3 regions of the Paenibacillus sp. Mc5Re-14 genome follow, and region 2 is predicted to be linked to each of the others. Evidence: riboswitches for the same ligand, from Rfam matches in the RefSeq annotation. Region 2 holds a riboswitch; each other region holds the start of a gene.
The links. Region 2 has a riboswitch for cyclic di-AMP ahead of BN1546_RS11185 (3D domain-containing protein). Riboswitches for the same ligand answer to the same signal wherever they lie in the genome.
Positions count from the first base shown of each region.

Region 1: another riboswitch for cyclic di-AMP. It lies ahead of BN1546_RS10790 (C40 family peptidase); the one in region 2 lies ahead of BN1546_RS11185 (3D domain-containing protein).
Region 3: another riboswitch for cyclic di-AMP. It lies ahead of BN1546_RS23785 (3D domain-containing protein); the one in region 2 lies ahead of BN1546_RS11185 (3D domain-containing protein).

Region 1 is NZ_CVPD01000001.1:2,356,095-2,362,623, reverse strand. Features, by position in the region: gene motB (flagellar motor protein MotB) at 1-695, opposite strand, end outside; gene motA (flagellar motor stator protein MotA) at 688-1,482, opposite strand; gene BN1546_RS10805 (hypothetical protein) at 1,670-1,963, shown strand; gene BN1546_RS10800 (4a-hydroxytetrahydrobiopterin dehydratase) at 2,081-2,380, shown strand; gene BN1546_RS10795 (GNAT family N-acetyltransferase) at 2,459-2,965, opposite strand; gene BN1546_RS10790 (C40 family peptidase) at 3,268-3,768, opposite strand; cyclic di-AMP (ydaO/yuaA leader) riboswitch at 3,774-3,911, opposite strand; gene BN1546_RS10785 (hypothetical protein) at 4,188-5,015, opposite strand; gene BN1546_RS10780 (M1 family metallopeptidase) at 5,027-6,529, opposite strand, start outside.
Region 2 is NZ_CVPD01000001.1:2,460,840-2,467,368, forward strand. Features, by position in the region: gene veg (biofilm formation stimulator Veg) at 162-443, opposite strand; gene yabG (sporulation peptidase YabG) at 643-1,539, opposite strand; gene rsmA (16S rRNA (adenine(1518)-N(6)/adenine(1519)-N(6))-dimethyltransferase RsmA) at 1,595-2,479, opposite strand; gene rnmV (ribonuclease M5) at 2,487-3,032, opposite strand; gene BN1546_RS11185 (3D domain-containing protein) at 3,178-4,326, opposite strand; cyclic di-AMP (ydaO/yuaA leader) riboswitch at 4,598-4,878, opposite strand; gene BN1546_RS11190 (TatD family hydrolase) at 5,079-5,849, opposite strand; gene BN1546_RS11195 (HD domain-containing protein) at 5,892-6,529, opposite strand, start outside.
Region 3 is NZ_CVPD01000001.1:5,246,555-5,253,083, forward strand. Features, by position in the region: gene BN1546_RS23770 (M20 family metallopeptidase) at 1-972, opposite strand, end outside; gene BN1546_RS23775 (ABC transporter substrate-binding protein/permease) at 1,121-2,584, shown strand; gene BN1546_RS23780 (amino acid ABC transporter ATP-binding protein) at 2,571-3,293, shown strand; cyclic di-AMP (ydaO/yuaA leader) riboswitch at 3,537-3,705, shown strand; gene BN1546_RS23785 (3D domain-containing protein) at 3,712-4,380, shown strand; gene BN1546_RS23790 (polysaccharide deacetylase family protein) at 4,578-5,384, opposite strand; partial or broken gene BN1546_RS23795 (NADH:flavin oxidoreductase/NADH oxidase) at 5,687-6,529, shown strand, end outside.

The DNA of each region.
Region 1 (6,529 bases), 100 kb from region 2:
TCGCCATATCCGATGGATACAAACTTGGTAGGATCGAGCTGCGGATTGAGCAACAAAATACGCAAGAAATTGAGCGAACGCTTGGCACTCAAATCAAAGTTGGACGGGAACTGACTATTGGAAATAGGTACATTGTCCGTATGACCGGATACGATAACATCATAACCAGGAAACTGCTGGAGCATGCTGGAAATGGATTTGGCCAGCTTTCTCGCTTCTGGCTTTACTTCGGCCTGCCCGGATGAAAACAGGGCATTATCACTAATGGTGATCATCAGCTGGGATTGGTTCAGCTTGGTGTTCAGTAGGGTGGACAGGCCGTTATTTTGAATATACTGATCCATTTGCTTTTTAAGCTTCTTTAAATCTTCTTCTTCCCGCTGGGCGAGTTGCTTTTGCAGATCAGAGGTGGAAGTGGCTTTCGATTTTAAGGGTTGTGATACCTCTTCTTTATTTTTGCCCATATCCATGGATTGTGACGACGGATTCGCGGCTGAGTGATCCAGCACGCCAGTACCGCCACTAAAAGCTGAACTCAGGGATTGAGCCATAGTTTCAAATTTTTTGGCATCGAGCGAGCTCATACCGAATAAGACAATGAAAAGAGCCAACAGAAGGGTCATTAAGTCGGAATATGGCAACAGCCAGCTTTCGTCAGCATGCTCTTCATGCGGTTCATGTCTCTTTTTACTCACTGGAATCGCCATCCTTCTGGGTCATCGAAGCCCGTTCGGTTGGAGTTAGGAAGATTGCTAGCTTCTGGCTGATGGCAATCGTCGAGATACCGGATTGAATGGAAAGCAGACCTTCGACCATCATTAACTTAAGTTCCACTTCTTTTTTGGATAGCCGTTTCAGCTTGTTGGACATTGGATGCCATAGGACATAACCTGTAAAAATACCGAGCAACGTTGCAATAAAGGCGGCTGCAATGGCATGGGACAGTTTTTCCATGTCACTAAGGTCGGCCAGAGCGGCGATCAGACCTACAACCGCACCAAGTACCCCGAGTGTTGGAGCGTACATACCGGCTTGGGAGAAAATCAGTGCGCCGGCGCGGTGTCTATCTTCGGTAGCGTTAATGTCTTCCATCAGAACATCGCGTACGAACTCCTGATCATTACCATCGATAATCATTCGCATACCGCCGCGCATAAAGGGATCGTCGATCTCTTCGACCTTGGATTCCAGCGCGAGCAGACCTTCACGACGGGTAATGGATGCCCATTCGGTAAATGTACCGATAAGCTCCTTGCGATCCAGCAATTTCTGCTGGGTGAAAATAATTTTAAACAGCTTTGGCACTCGTTTCATGTCATCCATCGGAAACGCCATGAATATACTTGCTGCTGTTCCGACGAAAATAATCATGTAAGCAGCGGGATTATTGACCAGATTGACGACTGGCGCGCCCTTCAGGATCATCCCGACGACCAGTGACAAAAGCCCGAGCACAAGTCCAATAATGGTTGTAATTTGCATGATACACCTCATCCATGAGAATAGATTTTGAATCCTTTCATGCCGCATGGGTCGTCCTTGCCCCAAGCGCGTCATTATGAGACGGATTATAGTATTTATCGACAAAACTCTCTTTTTTGTTAAGGGCCAATTTCCGGTATAATAAAGTGATTATGTATTGAATCGCTGAACCATTGGAGGAAATAGCATGGGAGTAAAGCATGGGCGCGAGTATGAACAAATTTTGAACGATTTGACAGAGGCTGTGGGACGCATCCCAGATAGCTATGAATTTTTTGAAATGGAAGCAGAAGATTGGGACAGGCTGAACCCGATGGGGCGTCAGGAAGTCAATGAAGCTTTGGCAGAAGACCTATTTTATGCACTGGGTACGGAGCCCATAATCACTGTAGGCAGCGGCGTTGTGATTTATGAGCCGGAGCAGCACCGGATCTATGTACTCATCGGAGATGAGGAGCTGACGTCGGTCCCTTTGATTTAAAGGCCGTCTTATGGATTTATCAACGGGGCCGTGGTAATATGTACACCAATATATCGTAGTTTTGGCCGCATGTAAGCGGCTAAAAGGCTTCCGTATAAACGGGGAGGAGTTCGTAACATGCCTTTTACACAAGAAGAGATTGAAGCGCATCTGGAGAAACTGGAGGGCTGGGAACTGGAGGAAGGACGTTGGATCGTTCGGAAATATAATTTTTCCAGTTTTATGAAGGGAATTGCATTCGTGGATGAAGTTGCCGCTATATCTGAGGCATTCAATCACCATCCATTTATTACGATTGATTACAAGACCGTGACTCTGCGTTTGACCTCTTGGGACGATGGCGGTATTATGGCCGTAGATATTAAGGAAGCCCAACAATATAATGAAGCTTTTGAAAAAATGCGCAGCAGTCATTGATTTTATAATGATCTGTTGTATATATTAAGAGCGCCTTCGCTATACAACATCGCGGTTGTATAGCGAAGGCGCTCTTATTTATAGAACCCGGTTCTGTTGTTCAGGACGATATACCATACAATAGAACGGTTTTCTGCCATCTGGAGTCTGACGTTCATAGGTATCCGTCAGCTCAAATCCAGCTGCCTTGTAGGCTCGTATAGCCCGCTGATTCCAGGTGAGAACCTCTAGGTCAATTTCATTCTGTGGATGACGTCGTCTGGCTTCCTCCGCAATGGCCCGGACAAAATCGGAGCCTGTGCCATGTCCGCATCTTTCGGGATGCATTCCAAGACCCAGCCGGGTCACACCGACCATAGGAAAATATTGAGCAAATCCCGTCAGCTCATTCTCTTCGTCCAGTACGGCAACATATTGCTCTTGGCGAAGCGTGGGACTTCCAAATTCAACTTCAAGTGCCTTCATTTGTTCCCAGGGAAGCCAGCCGTATATGTTGTAGGGGGGATCATAGCGCCACTCACAGATTTCAGCCGCTTGATGCTCGTCCATCGGTACAATCCGGTAGTTGGATATTGAGGCCGGCACTTTTTCATTCCTCCTTATGTAGGTACTTCAATCATTAACCACAGATTGTAGACAAGTTGTAGGAGAATGGCAAGCGTGTTTATTTCGTACCTAAGTCGGGTATACATTCAATAAGAAGGATTTACTGCTCATATGCTCCCCCAGCGGTGGCGGTAAACCGACGATGTTCGCTAAAACTGAAACCTTTTGAGGTGTCAGTTCGTCAGTAATGATAATAATTACTGATGTAGTGGACATAAAAAACCGCAATTCGATTCCGGCCAGAATCAAATTGCGGCTAGGGTTAGCTTGCTGTGCGGTAGTTATTCTACGTTGTCGTCATCAGGAATATCTGAAGCTACAGAATGGTAAGCGTCTGTGCTCATAATTCTTTTTGCACCGACATAACGGTTAGCGTAATAATTTTCGTTCAGTGAGCTAACTACTACACCACGTGAAGTCGAGGAGTGGGCGAATTTCCCTTCACCTACGAAGATACCTACATGGGAAACGCCTCTTCCTGTGGTGTTGAAGAACACCAGGTCGCCTGGTCTCATTTCATCGCGGGATACAGAAGCTCCCATTTTGAATTGTGATCCAGATTGATGCGGCAGTTTAATTCCCAGTTTGTTGAATACATACATTGTGAAGCCGGAGCAATCGAATCCCTCGAGTGTAGTACCTCCGCTTCTATAGTTCGTTCCTTTGGCATCTTGGATGACCTGGTCCATCTTAGAGTCTGCAAATGCACTGCTGCCACCGAATGTAAAAGATGTAAAGGCAATGGCGAGACCCATGGCTGCGATCGTTAGCTTCTTCTTCAAAAAAAATATACCCCTTCCAATGCCTGCGAGGTTAGCTTAAGGATTCGGTAGAAGGTTCCCCTATGACCACTCTGTTGCGAGATCAATTCACCCAAACTGGTTCCCCCGCTTCCTAGGTGCCAGGAATTAGGCTTAACTTAAGATGTGCACCTTGGAGAGCAGTATTCACGACAACGATGTTTTTAAGATAAAGGTTACAATAAAGATTACAAAGTTGTTACTATCAGTTCACTGCGATTATTGTAACAAAGACAGCAGGCTTTGGCAAATGTTTCATCGCAAAAAGTTACAAAAAAAATCTGTTCCTAACGCCCTAGGAACAGATTCTGTTAACAGTATTCAGTTATGTGCCGTTTGCACGGGAAAGAAAAAAGTTTTTTCGACAGCTAAAAATGCAGGAGAAAGCATAAAGAGAGGGATTAGCCTCTGCTGGAGATATCGATGTGCCATAGACGATACTGCGAACTGATATGCCACAGCCTGACCAGACTGGTAACAAAATGATACGATTGCTGGAGAATTAGCGCCAACATACCAGTCCAAATCATCGCTACGGTGCCAAATAGACCGAAGACCAGCAGCACACAAGCACCAAGCAAGAGAGATACGCTTACAGCCGGAAGAAGCTGGCGAAAGAAGGCGAGCAGGGACGATAGTATGGCATGACCACTGACCGTGCCCAGTTGCATATACAGGATGCACTGCCGAATGAACCAACCGTAAGCCACCCACCCAATGGCATAGGGCAACAAATGCAACAGGTAAGAGGAAGATTGCAGCGTTCCTGCTACAATAGGATAGAGTCTCGGTACCACCCAGAAGGCGGGAAGCAGCAGCAAACCCAACTCGATGATGTAATACAACAGAGATGACATACCGTGACGTTTCATCCCCTTGAAGAAGGACAGGCTTTGCGGTTCAGACGCATCGGTATACAGGCTTTGATATATGCCAGCTCTAATGAAGGGAGTGATTAGGACGCGCAATACGGTCGCCCCTAGTAGTATCCATAAATATACGTGTACTTCCCGGCTGTCCATCAAAGCGATCTGGCCCTCCATCCAAAACAAGGTCTTTCCCAGCTCGTTTTGGCTCTGATCAGGATAACGCAGCAGCAGCGGGACAACGGCCGACTGTACCAGCCGATAGAGAAATACTCCCCACAGCAGACGATACAAAAATAAAATGATAACGATATAAAAGCGTATGCGCACTAGCGCCCAGCCTTCTTTTAAAACAGTCCGCATCTATAGACACCTCACCATGACAGACTTCCAAGCAGTGTCTCCAACAGCTTGGTTACACTCACACTCCAACGGGTTTGTTGCTTTTCGTCCAATTCAGCCTTCAGGCTATTATTAATATGCTTGTTCTCCAGTGCAATAGTGTATAGAGGATCAACGGCCACATAGGACACGGGGGAGGTGCTTTTGAGTCGGAAAGATGTACTTTTGCCCGTACCGTCCCATGCCTTAAATATTGTCGTGCCATCCTTGAAGGTAAATTGAACAGGGATCTTGGGATAATCTGCTCCTTTTTTGCTGAGCGTCACGACTGCTTCATATCCATTCTCCAACTTGCGGTTCGTGATGCGATCGACAGAAAAGTCCGCCATCTGGCCGTCATATACATATTGTTCAAAATAGTGGCTCCATGAGCGTCCAGTCACCCTCTCCACGACACGCTGAAAATCCTGTGAGGTCGGATGCTTGAATCGGTAGGTCTGGACATAGGTTCGCATAATCCGGTCCATTTTTTTCGTACCCACCTGACGCTCAATACCTCGTAGTACCAGCTTGCCTCGTGAGTAGGCATTTTGTGCATACTCAGCCGACGATCCGTACTTCCAGGATTCGCGGTTTAGCGGCTGTGGAGAAGCTACCTGTCCGGATTGTAATGGCAAGTTGGGGATAAGCCCATATTCTTGCTCCATGAGCCGTTCTTCTGCATAGGAGGTGAAGCCTTCATCCAGCCAGGGCTCCTCAAATTCATTATTGGCTACCATTCCGTAGAAATATTGATGCCCAATCTCATGAACCAGCGTCCGTTCCAGATTATAGCCGGGATTCAGTTGGTCCGCAGCTGCGGCCGTGATGAGTGTCGGATATTCCATGCCGCCGGCTCCACTGCCTGTTTTGGGTGGAACGACGATAGATAGAGTGGAATATGGATAAGGCCCGTACCATTTGCTGTAGTACGAAAGGGCGGCCTTGGCTGCGCTCATATAACGTCCTTTGAGTTCCTTATGGGACGGGTCCAGATAGAGCTTGATTTTGACACCAGGAACTTCAGTAGAAGAAAAGGGTTCTTCTACGGCTACAAAGTTGGGTGAAGCGGACCAGGCAAAATCGTGTACATCATCGGCATAAAATTGATATATTTTCTGGCCGTTCTGTCGTACTGCACCACGGGTGGGAAACCCGGTCGCTGCTACGATGTGTGTTTCAGGCACCCGAATTCGTATGCTGTAAATTCCAAAATCGGCATAGAACTCGGAGTTGCCATGATACTGATGGAGGTTCCAGCCCTCGTCGGCGCGTCCACGTTGTCCTGCAGTCTCATAGACGCTGAGCTTTGGAAACCACTGTCCAGCCATTACAAAATCATCTGTCGCACCCATACGAGCAAAAATGCCAGGCAGTTTGACTTCAAACTTCATATATAGTGTGATTTCTTCGCCACCTCGTACTGGCTTGGGCAGACGTACCTTCATGAGCGAACGGTCACTTGCGTTACCGTCATCTGGTTGTACATATTGAGT
Region 2 (6,529 bases):
ACGCCTCCTTCGGCAATGGAATAAGGAAGATCATTCCCGCCTTAGTATGTGCAGAGATATCATGCTTCATCCTGCTTTGTAAATACAAAACGACCCCGCCATTAAAAATGACGAGGTCGCCGTTAAACCTGCAAAGCTGGTATAAATCACGTAAAAAAGAATTAAGGTGTTTCGAAATATTCGACTACACTTGTGTGGGAGTCGGGATCATATACACTGACCTCCACCGACTCGGTAAGAATGTCAGCATAGCTGTAGGAGACACGTTTAAACGTCTGTTGCTCCTGATCCAGCTTGACAATAAAAACAGAAGGGTACGTTTCTTCCAAGACACCAGTTCGTTCGACGGTCTTACGGCGTCCGCCGTTAGCCCGCAGCAAAATTTTTTGCCCTACATGTGCGTCGAGACTGCGTTTGATTTCCAACAGCGTATTTTTAGCCATTGCCTAACGACCACCTCTTTCCTTGTCCATTATAACGAATTTTAGAGGGATTGTCAAATCAAGCTAAATATTATAACAACACGAAAAATAAGTTGTCAATTTAATTTTTTGCGAACAGGAATAATATGCATAAAAAATGACAAAAAGCCTCTAAAAAGAGACTTTTGTTCAGATATACCCTATCAGGCACATTTGAATCTCAGATCGCTGAAGGTGTTACTTTAAGCGTTGACAAATTTTCAAGCTTCGGCAAACCGATGCGGTAGCTTCCCCTTGTTTCAATTCCACCCACTCCGCGGCTGCCACTGATGGTCTGATGAAATAAGTCTCCCATATTGACTGTATCACGGATTGAAGTAAATGCGGCCTTGGCAGCCACGTAAACGGGGTCCAGAGCGTGAATCAGGATACGCCCTGGGGAGCTGGCAAAATTGGCTCCCGCACGTAGCAGCGCCTCAAAATGGGACTGGCACGCCCCCGCTACAATTGTCAGTGAATCCAGATGACGCTCATATTGTCTTGCTACCTGAATCGCTGCCACAAAATTTTGCGAATTCTTGTAGCTTTTCAAGCTGTACAAATCGTAAGGTTGCGGCTGCTTCAGCACACCATCATGTCCGGTGATGACTACAATATCAGGACGAATGCGGGGAAGCAGTCGATATAACGTATCCGCCATTGCCGATTCGTGAACGTGATGTCCCTCTGCGGGAACACGGAGCTGTTCATATAAACTGAGACATTTTCTTAAATAGCCGGGATCTCCATCCAGATGAAGAACCTTTCCTGGCATTTCAAAATACGTCGACTCTACCGGATCACTCCACTCTCCAATCAGAGCCGCCTGGCTACGGGCAGCTTGCTGCTGGCGTGCCCGTTGCAAAAGATTAAGAGACTCCCCGGCCTTAATGTGGGCCTGTTGAGTCTTACCGCTAATCTGGTCTACAGGCACTCTGACCAGATCGTTCACCGGGGAATCGGCCAGTAGCCGAAATTCCGTCCCCTTAATGATCGCTTTATCCCGCTGGATGTCTTCAACGCGAAACGTGACATCACCGCCGTACGATTTCCGAACGACCAAGTCTCCTAAACTCATCACACTGTATCACCCCTCCTATATCGTATGGGTGAATGCACAGTTTGGTTCCAACTTAGGATATACCAGCCTCCAATAGCACGGCGCTCAGACGCGCAAATTCCTCGATACTCAGCGTTTCCCCTCGACGGGAGGGCTCAATATCAGCTTGTTGCAACAGCGGCTCCAGCGTGTCCCTGTTCTCTTTGGTGAAGAAGCGGCTTTTTAGGTTATTTGAAATGGTTTTACGACGTTGGGCAAAAGCGGCATGAACCACTTCAAAAAAGTGCTTCTCGTCCACCACTTCCACCGGAGGGACTTCTCGTACACGCAGCCGAATAACTGCCGAATCAACATTCGGCTGAGGAATAAATACTGTATTCGGCACCGTACAGACTAACTCAGGCTCGCTATAATATTGCACGGCTATGCTTAAGCTGCCGTAATCCTTTGTACCAGGAGACGCAGCCATGCGCTCAGCCACCTCCTTTTGAATCATAACGACGATATTCTCCAAAGGAAGCTTGTCCTCCAGTAGACGCATCAGAATCGGTGTAGTGACGTAATACGGCAGATTAGCGACGACACTCACTTTGCTCACATCTGCAAAGTCAGCTGCAAACACTTCACGCAAATCCAGCTTTAACACGTCCCCATGACGAACCTTTACATGCTCGTAAGGGGCCAGCACTTCTTCAAGAATGGGCAGCAGCCGCTGATCAATCTCAACGGCGGTAACTGCCTTAGCGGATTGCGCCAATTTCTCGGTCAAAGCTCCAATGCCCGGACCGATCTCAAGCGCGCCCTTTGTATCATCCAATCCGGCAGCATTTACGATCTTGCTCAGAATATTTTGATCAATCAGAAAGTTTTGTCCCAGACTCTTTTTGAACGAAAAACCGTGCCTTTGAATAATTTCCTTCGTACGCCGCGGTGTTGCTATATCTTGAATCCCTGTCATACGGATATCACAATCCTTCACTTTCGATTTGTGCCAGCGCACTGGCAAATTCCTCACGACTGATCTGAAATACAGAGAGCCGCTTATGTAGCTGCTTTCCGTTACAATAGCCAATACCCAGTACATTCCCCAAGGCCATACGGCGTGCAGCAGCATTGGGGTGGGTAATAAGTCCAGCGTCAATCAGGTCCGCCATTTCAATCAGCGGTTCGGCGCCTTCCACTGTCGTATGTACCCGTGCGAGAGCGTGTCTGATGGCTTCCGGGGAGGCATTCTCCACGCCAATATCCCCTTTGCGTGTCGCCTCTGCCTCAGGTATAAAAGCCTGCTTGCAGCCGGGGACCTTGGAGGCGATGATTTTACGGATACGCTCCCCTGCATGATCGGGATCAGTTAAAATAATGACCCCCCGCCGTTCCTGCGCCAATGCAATTTTCCGCAGCGTCATTTTATTAATGGCTGAACCGCCAGTTTCTATTGTATCTGCTTCGACAGCACGGCGAATGGCTACCGTATCATCCCGGCCTTCCACCACGATCACTTCCTTGATCATCTTCGTTTCCCTCCACTGCTACACAGCAACATATATTATCTTTCCCTGCTTTTGAAAACAAAATAAGAAGAGGATATCCTCTTCTTAGCATGGCATAACTATGTTGTTAATACTATCGCATTGTCCTCAACATACACAACCTGTTTTAGTTGATTTCCGGCTTTACAGGTCCGATAACATATACGGTTTTACCGTGCTTACGACCAAATTGGTTAGCCCGGCTTAAACTCTCATAATACACATCGATTTTGTGGCCTTTAATCGCGCCACCGGTATCCTCCGCACGGCGGAAGCCTACCCCTTCAATATACACCCACCAGCCGATTGGAATTACATTCGGATCGACAGCGATGGTGCGTCCTTCCGTGACACGCGTGCCGGAGGCGGTACGTGTACCGATACCTGGCTCCTGGGCAGAATACGCCGTCATCGAGACATTTTGTAAAACTTTTTTATAATTAAAATTAATACCTGCTTTACGGACAGCACTGCCCGAACTAACCTTTGTAGCCTTAACCGCATCTTTAGGGCCGATGGAAGCAGCTAGAACGACCGGTTTTTTCTTCGTCCCTACCGCAATTACCTTATCCACACGATTTTGTGCGACTTCCTTGTTGACCAGCTGTTTGGACACCAATTTTCCATCATGGTATACCTTTTGAACATGCTGGACTACCACACCCGATTTGCCACTTTGAATGACTCGATTATCGCCTTTATAGAGACTTGGATCTGCTGTTTTGATGACCTGATAAGGCACTTGTTTTTTCTGTTCGACCTGCTGTTTCTTTACACGGACGATTTTTATGTCCATGTTAGCTGAAACAGAGGCATCCAACGCAGGGTAAACTTTATCCGTTGATGATAATTTATAGCCCGAAGTGCGAATGGCACCCTCTACTGTATTTTCTGTTGTGTACAGCTTTTTCGTCTCATTGCCTGAGGATACTTTAACCTGATTGGCACGTTTAATGACTACGCGATCCCCATCCTGTACTGCCCCGTTTAGCGGCATGGAAATTGTATCATGCGGCTGAAGTGAAATAGAATGCTCATTGAGCAAATCTTGGAGCTTGGATTCCCGGGTTTCTACCGCAGATGCCTTACCATCGATGACAAAAAAGACTTGTTTTTTAGATTGCGTGTACATCAGAATTGAAATCATAATCGTTAGTGCGATTAGAAAAATAGCAACCAAAGCAGCCTGGCGCACATTTTCTTGCTTCCAACGTAATACGTAAGACATGCTGGATGAGCGTGACTCATGGGTCTCCTCTTTTCGGAAAATGCCCATTTCCTCCGTCCTCCTTACATAGCCCGCCGTCTGGAGTAAGACATAGTTGATCGTTGACGTGACTATAACAGATTTTCTACAAGACAAGCCCGTACTGCGACTGTCCTGCACCATGTACCCGTCTTCGCGGCATGCTGTCCTCCCCTGTTTAACCACAGTATGATGACAGATTTTCTTTTATTCACAACAAAAAAAGCCAAAGAAAGAGACTAGAGAGCTCTTTCGTGGCTTCCGACATGTGTGAATATGCGGGAAAACTCATGCACGAGATGGCTTCTCTCTTGTTACGCTTACGGGGTTAGCTGTCGGGTTCGGACGTAGAGAGTCGCCCTAGCTTAGGTCAACCGCTCATGGCGGTCGCCTTCACATTCACCCCGAAGACCCAGAAAGAAATCGAAATACGGCTTCTCTACCTGTTCAATCCCATCCAGGAAATGAATTTCGGTCGAGCCGACTACTGAAGAGATAATATCTCTTGCATATACGCCGGACGTACTGTAAGCCATATCGGTTCCCCCGTTCCCTGTAAAAGGGACTCAGCGAGACTGGTTCATGAAATGATTTGTTGATGGTTACACTCAACAACAATTCACTGAAAAGATGATATCCTGTTTCCATGCATGTTGTAAAGCAGGTTTCAAGTACATTTTTCAAAATATTCGGTTAAAAAATTGTAATATTCTTGAGTTTCCTGCAACAAAATCATAATTAGCTCCGTCTATCTCTTTATTTTGATTGATTTCTTCGCTTTTTCACTGAATGTCAAATCGTTCCAAGGCATTTTGGGTCGTAATGGATACCAATTCCTCCACTGTAATTCCCTTAATTTGGGCGGCTGCCTCTGCCACCAATCTCACATGTGCCGACTCATTTCGCTTCCCGCGAAACGGATGAGGCGTCAAGTAAGGCGCGTCCGTTTCAATAAGCAGACGGTCCAACGGTACCTGGGCCAGCACCTCTTTTGGCTGCTTGGCATTTTTGAACGTTATGGGCCCGCCGAAGGAAAGGTGGAAACCCATATCCAGCACCATTTTAGCTGTCTCCCAACTCCCAGAAAAGGAGTGCATGACTCCGCCAATCTCGCCCGCCTTTTCCTCACGTAAAATCCTCACAATATCTTCATGTGCATCCCGGTTATGGATAACAATTGGCATGTTGAGCTCACGTGCCAGGCCAATTTGATTTCGAAGTACCCGCTGCTGCACATCCTTTGGTGATGTATCCCAATAATAATCCAGACCGATCTCTCCGATCGCTACAACCTTTTTATGACTGCATAACGATGCAATCCATTCTAAATCACCCTCCTGCATTGTAATGGCATCCTGCGGATGCCATCCAACAGCTGCATAAATAAAATCATACGTCTCAGCCAGCTTCATGGTGGATGGAATGGTCTCACGATTAAATCCGATATTGATCATCCGTGTTACTCCTGATTCGACAGCACGTGCTATAACTTCTTCACGGTCTTCATCAAATTGTGGCGCATCTAGGTGAGTATGAGTGTCGAATAAATCCAAGGTTTTCATCTCCTTTTCTTACTTACATTTCTATATATTTGTCTATTGTTTGACAAAATAATTCCTTATTTCGGCAGGAAGCCTTTCTTTTACCCCGTTCAATTTATTCTGGGGAAAATACATGTGATATTTTCCTCGGTGAATGCCACTTATTGAGCGTACAATTTCTGAAACTTCGGATATTTCCCGCACCTCGCCCTGACGTCCAAGCAGTAAAATCTGGTTGTCCGTTGAACCGCCCTGCCGAAACACATCATAAGGAAGATCTGTCGGAAAATCAATTTCAAGATCATATTCAGGATGCAAGCCAGCCTTTTCCAAAGCCTCTCGAATATGGTCAACGGTATCTGTATCCATATTTTCAATCTCTACATATTTATACAATCTACGATCCATAAAACGGCTGCTCAAATCACTTAAAATTTCGTCCTTTTCTCGTTTCCATTGGCTAAATACCGTCTGAATCAAAGACTCATCCAGCATCAAATACTGCTCCACTGTTAGCTCTCCTTTTAATAGATCGGGCAGCGGATCCAACAGAAAACCAAACTCATATCCGTTTTTGAACAATTCCTTAGCTCTCTTGAAAATTTTACGTAACAGGATTTCTGAGCTGCGTGTTACAGGATGGAAATAAATTTGCCAGTACATCTGGTAGCGTGACATTAGATAATCCTCTA
Region 3 (6,529 bases), 2.8 Mb from region 2:
AGGGCAATGAAGTGATACATTTCCGATATCCATAGAGCCATGATCTTCACCCTCCGTAATATCTTCTTGCGCAATGCCAGCCTGCACCAAATTTGCGGTAAAGGTGTCGGAGAGTACACGATTGGTCACCATTTCATCGTAAGAAGTCTCATAATTGGAAGTTTCCAAACGACACCCGGCTTGTAAAGCAGCTCCTTCTGCAATTTGAACAACACGGCGGGTAAGCGGGTTCAGCTCTTGGCGTGTAGCGGCCCTCACGTAAAATTGGGCTGAGGCGTAATCAGGAATAATATTGGCAGCCTGCCCACCCTGATTAATGATGCCATGGATACGTACCGTACTTTTCACCTGTTGCCGAAATGCGTTAATCCCGTTAAACGTTTGAATCACAGCGTCCAAAGCATTAATCCCTTCGTGCGGACTGGCCGCAGCGTGAGCGGATTGACCAAAAAATTCGAACTGCACAGCATCAATCGCTAGTGATTTGCCTGATTTTTCGTAGCGGTCAAAGGGATGTGTCATCATAGCTATGTCGCAATCATCAAACAACCCGGCCGCCGCCATCGGAACCTTTGCACCGCGTGTTTCTTCGGCAGGTGTGCCGTATACACGTACTTCTCCACCAGTCTCGTCGATAATCGATTTGAGACCTACGGCAGCGCCTGTACTCATCATACATATCAAATGGTGCCCACAGGCGTGTCCTAGCCCTTTCAGAGCGTCGTATTCTGCCAGAAAAGCAATGATTGGTCCAGGCTTGGTTGCTTTGTAAGTAGCAATAAAGGCTGTTTCTATACCCAATACGGGTGCCTGAACGTCAAATCCGTGAAAAGCAAGTTCTTCTTTTAAACGGGCAGAGGCCAAGAATTCCTCGTTTCCAAGTTCAGGGTTTGCGCCAATATATAACGAAATGTCCTTAAACCGCTGGGCATGCTGTTCAATGGTGTGTTGAATGGTCTGTTTGAAATTCATGCTAAAAACTCCTTTATATATGCTGTAATGTAGGTGCTGCGATAGATATACTAAAATTGTACTATAACATTCATTGCATAATCATGCATATTCATTTATAATGACACAATCTTATTTATTATAAAGAATTTAAGGAGAGAAAAAAAGATTGAAAAAGGCATATCGTTTTACCGCCCTGGTTTTGTCGGCGGTTATCTTACTGCTGGCTGGTCTTCCCATGCTCACTGCATACGGATCGGAAGAAAAGCCACAGAAAAAACTCGTAGTGGGCATGAGTGCTGACTTTCCGCCGTATGAGTTTCATAAAGTTATTAACGGTCAGGATACCATTGTTGGGTTTGATGTTGAAATTGCCAAGGAAATCGCCAAGGATCTGAATGCGGAGATGGTCCCAGAGGACATGAGTTTTGACTCTTTGCTGCCTGCTCTGCAAAGTGGTCGCGTAGACTTGGTACTGTCCGGTATGACACCGACGGATGAACGCAGAAAGAGCATTGATTTTTCGGATGTATACTATCGTTCCAAGCAAGTCATTATGGTACGTCCAGAGGATAAAGACAAATATTCAACGATGGCTGCTCTAAAAGGAGAGAAGCTCGGTGCGCAGAAGGGGAGTATCCAGGAAGAAATTGCGCAAAAAGTGCCTAATGCTTCTGTGACCTCATTGGATAAAATATCCGATCTGGTACTCCAGCTTCGGACCAACCGTATCAACGCGGTTGTAATCGAGGATACCGTTGCTAAAGGATACACACTAGACGGTACCGTAACACTTGCCAAGGCAGTACCTGAGGATGAAGGAGCAGAAACTGCTGTAGGCATTCGTAAAGGAAATGCGGAATTGCTTGCTTCAGTAAATAAAACGTTGGCTCGCCTGAAAGCAGACGGTTCGATTGAGAAGTTTTCTACAGAAGCAAGTGCACTGTCTGCAGACCGACAAGTTTCTTCGAATAGCATTGTAGATATATTTTTGAAATATCGCAGTTTCTACGCTACGGGTATTGGCTACACCCTATTGCTGTCTGCGCTTGGAGTACTGTTCGGATTCATTATTGGTCTGATCATATCCTTGCTGCGGATGAGTGGTATTCGTATTATCGAGTGGCTAGGTACCGCATATGTAGAGATACTGCGCGGCACACCTATGCTGGTGCAGCTCATGATCATTCATTACGGAGTTGCTTTGACGTTGGGGGTTAATTTTACGCCACTTCAGTCTGGTATAATTACGTTGTCTCTGAATAGTTCGGCATATTTGGCTGAAATTTTCCGTGCTGGTATTCAGGCAGTAGACCGTGGACAGATGGAAGCTGCCCGCTCGCTCGGGATGGGACGAGGCAAAGCAATGCGTCATGTCATTTTACCGCAAGCATTTAAATCTATATTGCCTGCTATTGGTAATGAGTTCATTACGATCATTAAAGAATCATCTATTATTTCGACCATTGGGATGGTGGATATTATGTATCAAGCCCAGGTCATTAAGAATATTACCTACGAAGGCTTGAGTCCGTTCGTAATCGCAGCCGCTATTTATTTTGTAATGACATTCAGCTTATCTAAGTTGTTGGGTTTATGGGAAAGGAAGTTGAGAGCCAGTGATCACCGTTAAACAACTGCGTAAATCATTCGGTAAGAATGAAATTTTAAAAGGCATTGATATAGATATCGCCAAAGGTGAAGTAGTCGTCATTATCGGCCCGAGTGGTTCAGGAAAAAGTACGTTTTTGCGTTGTATGAATCTGTTGGAACAGCCAACAGAAGGGGAAATTTTGTTTGAGGGTGAGCCGATTACGGCCCGTGGTCATAATATTAATGCGACTCGGGAGAAGATGGGGATGGTTTTCCAGCATTTTAATCTGTTTCCGCATAAAACAATACTGCAGAATCTGACGCTTGCACCAACGCAGGTGAAAAAGCAGTCGGGGAAAGAAGCGGAGAAAATTGCGCTGGAGCTCCTGCGGACCGTGGGTCTTGAGGATAAGAAGAATACCTACCCGAACCAGTTATCTGGTGGTCAAAAACAACGTATTGCGATAGCACGTGCTTTGGCCATGCAGCCACACGTAATGCTGTTCGATGAGCCTACTTCTGCCCTTGACCCTGAAATGGTTGGAGAGGTTCTGGACGTGATGAAGAAGCTCGCTGAGGGCGGCATGACGATGGTGATCGTGACGCATGAAATGGGCTTTGCCCGTGAGGTAGGGGATCGAATCATCTTTATGGACAACGGTCAAATTATAGAACAAGGTACGCCTGAGCAAGTATTCGGTACTCCAAGCCATGACCGTACCCGTGATTTTCTTGCTAAAGTGCTGTAAGAAAATGCTTTTATGAAATATTAACAAAGCCCTCTCGTGATGATGTTTCACGGAGGGCTTTTCTCTTTTTGTCACTATATCTCCATATTTTTGTAACAGAAAACGGATTCTTAATGACAAAATTGTAACGAGTATAGTACGATATTCAAGGTTACCAACATTTTCATGCAGATAAGGTTACAAAATTGTGATATTATGCAGTAAGCCAAAACTTACCGGGGCAGCAGTAATGATAATAAATACTCAGGTGCTGGGCTCAAACCATGGGAAGTGCGGGGGACGTAACAACGGCAATGATTCCAATGCATCATAAGATGTTGTGGAATATGCCTAGGGGTGAATTGCACAAGCATAGGGCTTCTCCTGAGTCCGAATCCGACAGCTAACTTCGCAGGCATAACAGAGGAGGTACATATCTTTGAAACATTTAAAACATATTGGAAAAACTATGAAATTTGCGGTGCTTGCTGCAGCTATTGCAGGGCTGGCACAGACAGCTGGAGTAGCAGATGCTGCTTCGCTTCACACTGCCAAAGAAGGCGATACCTTCTTTTTGCTTGCTCAACGTTATGGGGTATCAGTAGATGAGTTGACGAAGGCTAACCCGGATATTGCGTCCAACAACATATATGCAGGTCTGCAAATTAAAGTGCCAGACGAAAAAAGTGTAAAGGCGGCTTCGGATTCGAAGCCACAGCTTCTTACAGAGAAAGCACCAGCGAATGAGAAGCCAACAATTGAAGCATGGGGCAAAACATTTAATTACAGTAAAGTAGTTGATGTTAAAGCTACAGCATATTCTGCCGCAGCTGATGAAAATGGCAAATGGGGTGCGGTCGATTATTACGGCAATCCGCTTAAGCTAGGTACAATTGCGGTAGACCCGAAAGTCATTCCTATGGGAACAAAGGTGCTAGTTACAGGTTATTCCCATCCCGGATTGCCAAACCATTCTTTTGTGGCCGTTGCCCGTGATCAGGGCAGTGCTATTACCGGAAAGCGGATTGATATCTTTATCCCTGGCAATAAATCATTCGTGAACGACTTCGGCTTCCAGAATGTGAAACTGTACGTCATTGATAAATAGCATTGTGCTTATGTATGATTTAATTAAACATAATATAAGTTATGTAAACTTGATCTATCATACAACATATAACTGGGACGACTTTTTATTAGGCCCGGTCGTTTATCGCTAAAAAAGGCTGTCTTACAAGCAGAAGCATTCTGCTCGTTAAGGCAGCCTTTTTACGTTGTTGGTATATTTGAAGCTTAGACGTACTGTTATTTTCGTTCCGATGTGTGAAGTAGCCGGGGGACAGTGACAAATTTGTAGCCCTTAGCTTTTAGAGAGTGGATTAGACCCGGCAAAGCTTGGACAGTGCCTTGCAAGTTGGAACTTTGACCTCCACCTGCATGCATTAAAATAATGGAGCCAGGTCCGGTAGCCGGGATCACGTTGCGCTGAATTTGTGTTTTGCTTAATCCCTTCCAGTCTAGAGAGTCCACATTCCAATTGACGATCATGTACCCATGACGACGTGCCCACTGGATTTGAGGCTCCGTGATTTCACCATAGGGTGGTCGTATCAATCTGGGTCGAAAACCTATGCTGGCTTCTAAAATGCGTTCTGTTTTTGTAATCTGGTGACGAAAACGTTCTGGTGTGGCCTTCCTGAAATCCGGATGAGTATAGGAATGGTTTCCTATAGCATGACCCTCACGGATGATGCGGCGTATGATCCCCGGATGCTTTTCCGCACGGTGGCCGACGATAAAAAAGGTAGCTTTGATACCATTTGCGTGTAATACGTCCAAAACCTGCGGCGTATACCTTGAATCGGGCACATCATCAAAGGTTAAGGCAATTTGGCGGGTGTGCGGGCCGCACATTTTAAAAATGTCCGCATGCTTTTTTCGTAGCATCGCTAATGTTGGAGTAGCTCGATCTTTACTTTGATATACCGAAGTAGCGACAGCAGCTTCCTTGGGATGGGGCGTTCCAATGTTGGAAGGCGTGTCCGCGTGAACGGGAAAACTTGAAAATGCTAGTAACAGTGCTAAACATGGCAACACTCCCCTGTACCGCATTTGTATTCCCCCTTTCCGTGCAGTGGTACCTAGTGGTGCTCTCAGCTATTATGTACCTGTCCTATTAAAATTATGCTGGTGATTGAGTGAAGCCTACACGGCTGAAGAGAAGTACATCATGAAGCGGGTATCCGTGAAGATGACGAAGTAAACGTACATATTCTCTTAAACATGACCGAAAACTGAAGCATTTTCGCAAGTTTTAGCCTTTCAAAGGATTCGGTATACCATGACAGCTGGTGTATAATGGGGATGCTATTCATAATGATACATACTTGGAATTGAGGGAAGGATGGATAAAAGTGACCGACTTGTTTACTCCTTATCAATTAAAGGGGCTTTCATTAAAAAATCGGATTGTCATGCCCCAATGTGCCAATACAGCGTGGAGGCCAAGGACGGCAAACCGACGGATTGGCATTATGTCCATTATGTGAGTCGCGCGGTAGGAGGGACTGGGCTCATAATTGTGGAAATGACAGCGGTTCATCCGGATGGACGCATTACGGATCGTGATTTGGGCATTTGGAGTGACGAACATATTCCCGCATATCGCAAAATCGTAGAGGAAGTCCACAAGTATGGTGCCAAAATTGCCATTCAATTAGGCCATGCCGGACGCAAAGCCGAGGATGCTGAGACACCTGTAGGCCCGTCCTCGATCCCCTTTAGTGAACGCTTTAAAGATCCGCACACTTTGGCGAGAGCAGAAGTCAAGGAACTGGTTCAGGCCTACAAAGAGGGGGCTCGCCGGGCGGTAGAAGCGGGTTTTGACACGGTAGAGATTCATGGTGCTCACGGCTATCTGATCCATCAATTTCATTCCCCTTTAACCAATACCAGAGAAGATGAGTATGGGCAGGATTTGTCACTGTTTGGTGTTGAGGTGATCCGTGCTGTTAAAGAGGTACTTCCTGCTGATATGCCTGTGCTAATGCGGATATCTGCCAAAGAATATGTCCAAGACGGATATGATGTTGAATACATAGCAGCCATAGGGGAACGATATCGTGATGCAGGTGTAGACATTTTCCATATTTCTTCTGGTGGTGAGGGTCCGATAGGCTCCAGCGGAGGCCCGTCTGCGCGTGCTGGTTATCAGGTCGATTTGGCTCATACCGTCCGTGAAAAATTGAATGTGCCTG